Regions from separate parts of the Allobosea sp. P1_B10 genome, predicted to be linked through region 2. Evidence: riboswitches for the same ligand, from Rfam matches in the RefSeq annotation. Region 2 holds a riboswitch; each other region holds the start of a gene.
What was found. A riboswitch is a leader RNA that binds a small molecule or an ion and turns the genes downstream of it on or off. The one in region 2 is predicted to bind cobalamin.
Positions count from the first base shown of each region.

Region 1: another riboswitch for cobalamin. It lies ahead of AC1D2L_RS10030 (CbtB domain-containing protein); the one in region 2 lies ahead of AC1D2L_RS08110 (TonB-dependent receptor plug domain-containing protein).
Region 3: another riboswitch for cobalamin. It lies ahead of AC1D2L_RS24805 (TonB-dependent receptor plug domain-containing protein); the one in region 2 lies ahead of AC1D2L_RS08110 (TonB-dependent receptor plug domain-containing protein).

Region 1 is NZ_JBFTZP010000003.1:552,301-554,553, forward strand. Features, by position in the region: gene AC1D2L_RS10020 (DUF1636 family protein) at 1-100, opposite strand, end outside; gene AC1D2L_RS10025 (CbtA family protein) at 204-959, opposite strand; gene AC1D2L_RS10030 (CbtB domain-containing protein) at 970-1,146, opposite strand; cobalamin riboswitch at 1,183-1,368, opposite strand; gene cobU (bifunctional adenosylcobinamide kinase/adenosylcobinamide-phosphate guanylyltransferase) at 1,419-1,946, shown strand; gene cobO (cob(I)yrinic acid a,c-diamide adenosyltransferase) at 1,946-2,253, shown strand, end outside.
Region 2 is NZ_JBFTZP010000003.1:135,832-138,084, forward strand. Features, by position in the region: gene kdpA (potassium-transporting ATPase subunit KdpA) at 1-620, opposite strand, end outside; gene AC1D2L_RS08105 (potassium-transporting ATPase subunit F) at 633-722, opposite strand; cobalamin riboswitch at 1,005-1,205, shown strand; gene AC1D2L_RS08110 (TonB-dependent receptor plug domain-containing protein) at 1,325-2,253, shown strand, end outside.
Region 3 is NZ_JBFTZP010000022.1:19,648-21,900, reverse strand. Features, by position in the region: gene AC1D2L_RS24805 (TonB-dependent receptor plug domain-containing protein) at 1-851, opposite strand, end outside; cobalamin riboswitch at 976-1,177, opposite strand; gene AC1D2L_RS24800 (invasion associated locus B family protein) at 1,432-2,154, shown strand.

The sequences.
Region 1 (2,253 bases), 420 kb from region 2:
TGGCGAGGCCGAGGCCTGGCTGGTCATAGCCCTCTGCCAGGTCTTCGCGCACGCGTCGGCAGACGGTGCAGACATGGATGGTCAGGTCGTGTCGCGACATGGGTCGCCTCCCTCGCGAAACCCAGGGCAACCGGGTACCGGTCGCCGGGGCATGCGAGCGCAAAAGGGGTCGAGCGCGCTCCGCCTCGGGAGCGCGCGAGGCGTCAGGCCCTGGCTGCGCGACGTGTCGCCCAGGGCCAGAGCACGCCGACGGCCAGGCCCGTGACCAGCCAGAGCGCGGCCTGCACCACCAGCGAAAGTGCCGTGAAATGCGCCGCGATCTCGGCTGGAACCTTGCTTTCGGGCGCGACCGGATGCGGTGCGCCGATCACATGCGGGGCGACGATGGCGAGCACGGCGAGCGCCCTGAGCCAGGGCGCATCCATGCGCAGGAAGACGAACAGCCCGCCTGCGGTGGCCAGCGCCGTCGCGATCCACCAGATCTGTCGATGCAGGAGTTCAGCAGCAGCGCTGCCAGGCAGTTCCGGCGCCAGGCCTGCCGCAGGCATCAGCCCGAAGGCGAGAAAGCCGCAAGCGGCCCAGACAAGCGCCCGCCGGTCATCGATCGTCTCGTTGGCCGCGATCATGCCGCCGAGTAGCAGCCCCGCGAACCCGATCGCGGTGGCGACGGTGACCAGAGCGGTGAAGGCGGCGCGCTGGAAACCGTCCTGCGGCTTCCATTCGGCATGCTCATGGCCGGGCGCATCTCGGCCGGGGCCATGGGCCAGGATGATGCGAGCCTCGCCCGCAAAGATCTGCCCGCCGAAAGCGGCATGGGAGGGCGCCTGCGCCCGCATCGCCGTCTCATAGCTTTCTGCCTTGAGGATCAGCGGTGTGGTGGTGACGTGCTGGAGCGCGGCGATGATGAGCCCAGCCAGAAGCCCGGCCAGAAGACTGACCGTGAGTACGCGATTGACCATGACAATCCCCTCAATGGCAGGGGAAGGCGATGGCGTGGCGCGTATCGTGGGCGGCGTTGTGAACGCTGCTCGAATGCGCGAAGCCGACCGTGAAGATCAGTACGCTGCCGAGCAGCAGGGCGGTGATGGCGGCTTTGGCGCGTTCCGAGACGCTGGCCTGGGCCTGGATCGAGGTGGTTGTATTCATACTGGTCTCCTGGCCGCCCCGCCGGCGCCCTGTTGGATTGCGGATCTGATGACGGCAGGTCTCCTGGCTCGCGGATCAAGACATCTTGCGCCGCCTTCCCGGGATCGCTCCCAGTGGCAGATGGCGAAAGACTCACCGCTTACAGTTGCGGGGGCAGCCGCGGTATCGCACCGCGTTCCCTTTTCACCCCGTCTCCGGGGCACCGTCGGTTGCGAGTATTAGCCATGCGGGCTGTGCTGTGCAATGGACCGGCGCATAATCCCTGGCAGCAGATGATGGCGGGCGCTTTGGCATTTTCTGATCTCACCCTCGTCCTCGGTGGCGCACGCTCCGGCAAGAGCCGCTATGCCGAGGCGCTGATCGAGGCGCAGCCCGCGCCCTGGACCTATATCGCGACCGCGCAGGCCTATGATGACGAGATGGCCGCGCGCATCGCCGAGCATCGCGCCAGGCGCTCGGACGACTGGGTCACGCGCGATGCCCCGCTTGCCCTGCCGGACGCGATCCGCGCGGTCGCGCCCGGGCAGCCGATCCTGGTCGACTGCCTGACGCTCTGGCTGACCAACCTGATCCTGGCTGAGCATGACACGGGCGAGGCCGGCCGCGAGCTGATCGCCGCCTGCAAGGCGGCCTCGGCGCCCATCGTGCTGGTCTCCAACGAGGTCGGTCTCGGCATCGTCCCCGACAATGCGCTGGCCCGCAGATTCCGCGACGAGGCCGGGCGTCTCCACCAGAACCTTGCGGCGCAGGCGGCCAGCGTGGTCTTCATGGTCGCGGGGCTGCCGATGAAGGTGAAATGATGGGCAACGACGAGGACGCCGCGCGTCACAAGGCCAAGATGAAAAAGCGCAAGGCGGTGCAGGACGCCGAGGTGGCGGCCAAGACGATCGAGAAGGGCCTGCTGATCGTCAACACCGGTCCCGGCAAGGGCAAGTCGACGGCGGCCTTCGGGCTGATGCTGCGCGCGCTCGGCCATGGCTGGCGCGTCGGCGTGGTGCAATTCATCAAGGGCGCCTGGGAGACCGGCGAGCGCAAAGCGCTCGGGGCCTTCGGCGACCAGATCGTCTGGCACAGCATGGGTGAGGGCTTTACCTGGGAGACGCAGGA
Region 2 (2,253 bases):
TCGAGCGTCGTTGCATCGAAGGAGCCGGCCAGCGTCTGCGGCAGCCCGATTGCAGCTAGCACCAGCGCCAGCAGCAGCGAGGCCGGCAGCAGGATGTAGAGCGTGAAGCGCGTCAGATCGACCCAGAAATTGCCGAGCTCCCGCGTCTGCCTCGCGGCAAAGCCACGGGCCACGGCGGCTGCCACAGCCGCGCCGCTGGCCGCTGAGACGAAGTTCTGCGTCGTCAGCCCCAGCATCTGGCTGAGATTGGAGAGCGTCGTCTCGCCGCCATAGGACTGCCAGTTCGTGTTGGTGACGAAGGAGATCGCGGTGTTGAAGGCGAGATGCGCCGTGAGGCCGTCAAAACCCTGCGGATTCAGCGGCAGATGGTTCTGGAAGCGCAGCATCAGGAAGAGCAGCGCGAAGCCCGCCGCATTGAAGGCGAGCAGGGACAGGGCATAGACCTGCCAGCGCTGCGGCTGCGCCTTGGCCTGGCCGGCAAGTCCCAGGATCGCGGTCTCGACGGGCGCAAGGAAGCGGGCCTCACCGGTGAAGACGCGCGCCATATAGTGCCCGAGCGGCCAGGCCGCGAGCATCAGCGCCGCGCAGAAGATCAGGAACTGGATCAGATCGAGGGTCATCGGCATGACCTCTCAGAAGGATTCGGGGCGCAGGAGCGCCTTGAGGAGATAGGCGAGCAGCGCGACCGCGGCTGTCAGCGCGAGGATGATATCGAGGGGCATGATGCGCCTCACAGCCGGTCAGCGGCGGCGACGGCGAGACCGGCGAGCCCGAAGAGGCCGAGGCCGCCAAGCAGGAAGAGGGTGTCGATGATCATGGAAGGCTCCGATCGTGTGTCCGATCGGAGCTAGGGCCGATGCCCGTAAGGCCGCCATGTCGAAGAGCCCGGCAGGGCGTAAAGTCCTCGTAAAGTGCTCGCAGCGCCCCTGGCGGCACGTCGCACTTGCGCTGCTGGTCCACACGACCACGCCACATTGGCCCGATTGACCACGCCACTTTTCGGCCCTACTCGTGAAAGCGACGGTTCCCTCACGGGATCAAAAGGGAACGCAGTGCGGATGGCTTGCCATTCTATGCTGCGGCTGCCCCCGCAACTGTAAGCGGCGAGCCTTATCGCCACGCGCCACTGGGACCTCGGACCTGGGAAGGCGGTGACAAGGCGCTGACCCGCGAGCCAGGAGACCTGCCGTCAGTCGTGGTCACACGCGAGCACGTTCGAACGGGGTGTTTCGATCGCTGGTTCACTGCGCGCGGCCTCAGGTCTCGGGCGGGAGATCGCGTTCGCGGTGACGTGCCACAACGTTAACCGCCCGAGGTCTCCATCGTGATCCCTTCAAGCGCCGCAAGCGGCCGACTTTCGCTCGTCCTGTCCGTACTCGCAGCCAGCACCACCCTCTCAACCTGCCCCGCATTCGCGCAGGGTGAACCGATCAAGCTCGACGAACTCGTCGTCAGCGCCACCGGTACGCCGACGCCGGCGCGCGAGATCGCCAGTTCCGTCACCGTGATCACCGCCCGGGATCTCGAGGTCCAGCAGCGCCGCACGCTGCCCGATGCGCTGGCGACAGTGCCTGGCATGAACATCGTCCAGACCGGCGGGCCGGGCGGACAGACCTCGGTCTTCATGCGCGGCACCAACTCCAACCACGTCAAGGTGCTGATCGACGGTATCGAGGTCAACGATCCCTCGACGCCGAACCGTTCCTTCGATTTCGGATCGATGCTGACCAGCGACGTCGAGCGCATCGAGGTTCTGCGCGGCCCGCAGAGCGGTCTCTACGGCGCCAATGCGATCGGCGGCGTGATCTCGGTGACGACCAAGCGCGGCGACGGGCCGCCAAAGGTGACCGCCTCGGTCGAGGGCGGCTCCCATGGCACCTTCAACCAGACGGTGGGCCTGAGCGGGGGCGATGATCGCTTCAACTATGCGTTCGGCATCGCCCATTTCAAATCCGAGGCGACACCGGTGACGCCGCCCGACCTCGTCCCTGCCGGACGCCGCATCAATCCCAATTCCTACGACAACTGGAGCTATTCGGCCCGGCTGGGCTTTGCGCTCACCGACACGGTGAGCCTCAACTGGGTCGGCCGCTACAGCGACGGCTACCTGCTCTCCACCGGTGATTCCGGCTGGCCGAGCCAGCCGAGCGGTTTCCGTTCCAGTCAGGACTACAAGCAGGCCTTCACCCGTGGCGAGGTTGTCTGGGATCCGCTGGGTGGGCGCTTCGTCAACCGCTTCGGCATCGCCTACAC
Region 3 (2,253 bases), on a different contig from region 2:
TTGTAGTTATCGCTGGATCGGAAGCCGTCGGGCAGGCTCGGCCAGCCGGAATCGCTCGTGGAGAGCAGGTAACCGTCGCTGTAGCGACCCACCCAGTTGAGGCTCACCGTGTCGGTGAGCGCAAAGCCCAGCCGGGCCGAATAGCTCCAGTTGTCGTAGCTGTTGGCGTTGCGGCGGCGGCCGGCCGGGACGAGATCGCGCGGGGTCACCGGTGTCGCCTCGGATTTGAAATGGGCGATGCCGAAGGCGTAGTTGAGGCGATCGTCGCCGCCGCTGAGGCCCACGGCCTGGTTGAATGTGCCGTAGGAACCGGCTTCGACGGAGGCCGTCATTTTCGGCGGGCCTTCGCCTCGCTTGCTGGTCAGCGAGATCACGCCGCCCATCGCATCGGCGCCGTAAAGCCCGCTCTGGGGGCCGCGCAGAACCTCGATGCGCTCGATGTCGTTGGTCAGCATCGAGCCGAAATCGAAAGCGCGGTTCGGCGAGGCGGGATCGTTCACCTCGATTCCGTCGACGAGCACCTTGACGTGGTTGGAGCTGGTGCCGCGCATGAAGACCGAGGTCTGGCCACCGGGGCCGCCATTCTGGACGATGTTGAGGCCAGGCACGGTCGCCAGCGCGTCGGGCACCGTGCGGCGCTGCTGGATCTCGAGATCCCGGGCGGTGATCACGGTGACCGAGCTGGCGATCTCGCGGGCCGGCGTCGGCGTGCCGGTGGCGCTGACCACGAGCTCATCGAGCCTGATCGGCTCGGACTGCGCCAGGGCGGCAACGGGCGACAGCGCCGTGCCGGCCGCCAGAACGGACAGGAGAAGCGGGATATGACCGCGCGCGGCGCTGAGAGGGATCACGGTTTGGACCTCGGGCAGTAACGTTGTGGCACGTCACCGCGAACGAGATGTCCCTGACCTCAACCCCGCGAGAGGTCCTGCTCAGGACAACCACCCATCGGCACACCCCGGCCCATGTCTTCGCGTGTGACCACGACTGACGGCAGGTCTCCTGGCTCGCGGGTCAGTGCCGTGTCACCGCCTTCCCAGGTCCGAGGTCCCAGTGGCCTATCGTGACAAGACTCGCCGCTTACAGTTGCGGGGGCAGCCGCAGCGTAGAATGGAAAAACCATCCGTACTGCGTTCCCTTTTGATCCCGTGAGGGAACCGTCGCCCTCACGCCTAGGGCGGAAACCCGGTGGGGTCAATTGCCGCCACATGGCCACGGCAGGCACGCGCCGCCGCGGTCTCGGCGACGACCAGATTGGAATCCGTTTAAATCATTGAGTTTGCGCGGCAATCCGGCTTGATTTATCGATGCGCCGAAACGCCGTGAACGCGCGGCCGGTGCCGCCAGGCGAGAGCCGCTTCCAGGTGGGAACGGCAGCGTCAGGAACCGGGATGCGCTGGCCACGCCCGCATCCGCCATGAGAAGAGAGCCATGATCCGTACCCTTCGCCGCCTTCCCCTCGCTTTCGCCATGGCGCTCTGCTGTGGCCTCGCCCTGTCGAGCCCGGTGCGGGCCCAGGCCGAGGACGCCACGGAACAGGCCGACGAAGCCCCCGCCGCCAAGCCAGACACGGTGCGCCGCGCACCGGCAAAGCCTGCGCCCCGCCCTGCCGCGAAGCCGCCGGCGCGCCCCGCGCCCATCGCCCAGGCTCCACAGGCCCCCGGAGCGGTCACCGCCGGCCAGCCCGCCCCCTCGACCGCCAGCCTGCCCAATGGCGCCAGCGCCATCACCGAGAACTTCGGTGACTGGACCGTCGAGTGCCGGATCACGGATGGCCGCAAGCTCTGCGCGCTGGCGCAGTCGCAGGGCAACACCCAGACCAACCAGCGCGTCTTCGCCATCGAACTGCGCCCGCCGCAGGATGGCCGCACCGAAGGCACGATCCTGATGCCCTTCGGGATGAAGCTCGACAATGGCGCCGTGCTCCGGCTCGACGACAAGGACCTCGGCCAGGGCCTGCGCTTCTCGACCTGCTATCCGCAGGGTTGCCTGCTGCCGATCTCGTTCCCGACGGTCGCGACCGATGCGATGAAGACGGGCAAGACGCTGACCGCGGCGGCGCTCAACCTCTCCAATGGCGACCCGATCGCCTTCAACATCTCCCTGAACGGCTTTGCCGCAGCGCTCGCCCGCATCAGCCAGCTCGGCAACTAGCGCTCTTTTTAGAGGCGCCAATCGTCATTGCGAGCGAAGCGAAGCAATCCCGGTCGATCTGTCGCTGCTGGATTGCTTCGCTTCGCTCGCAATGACGGA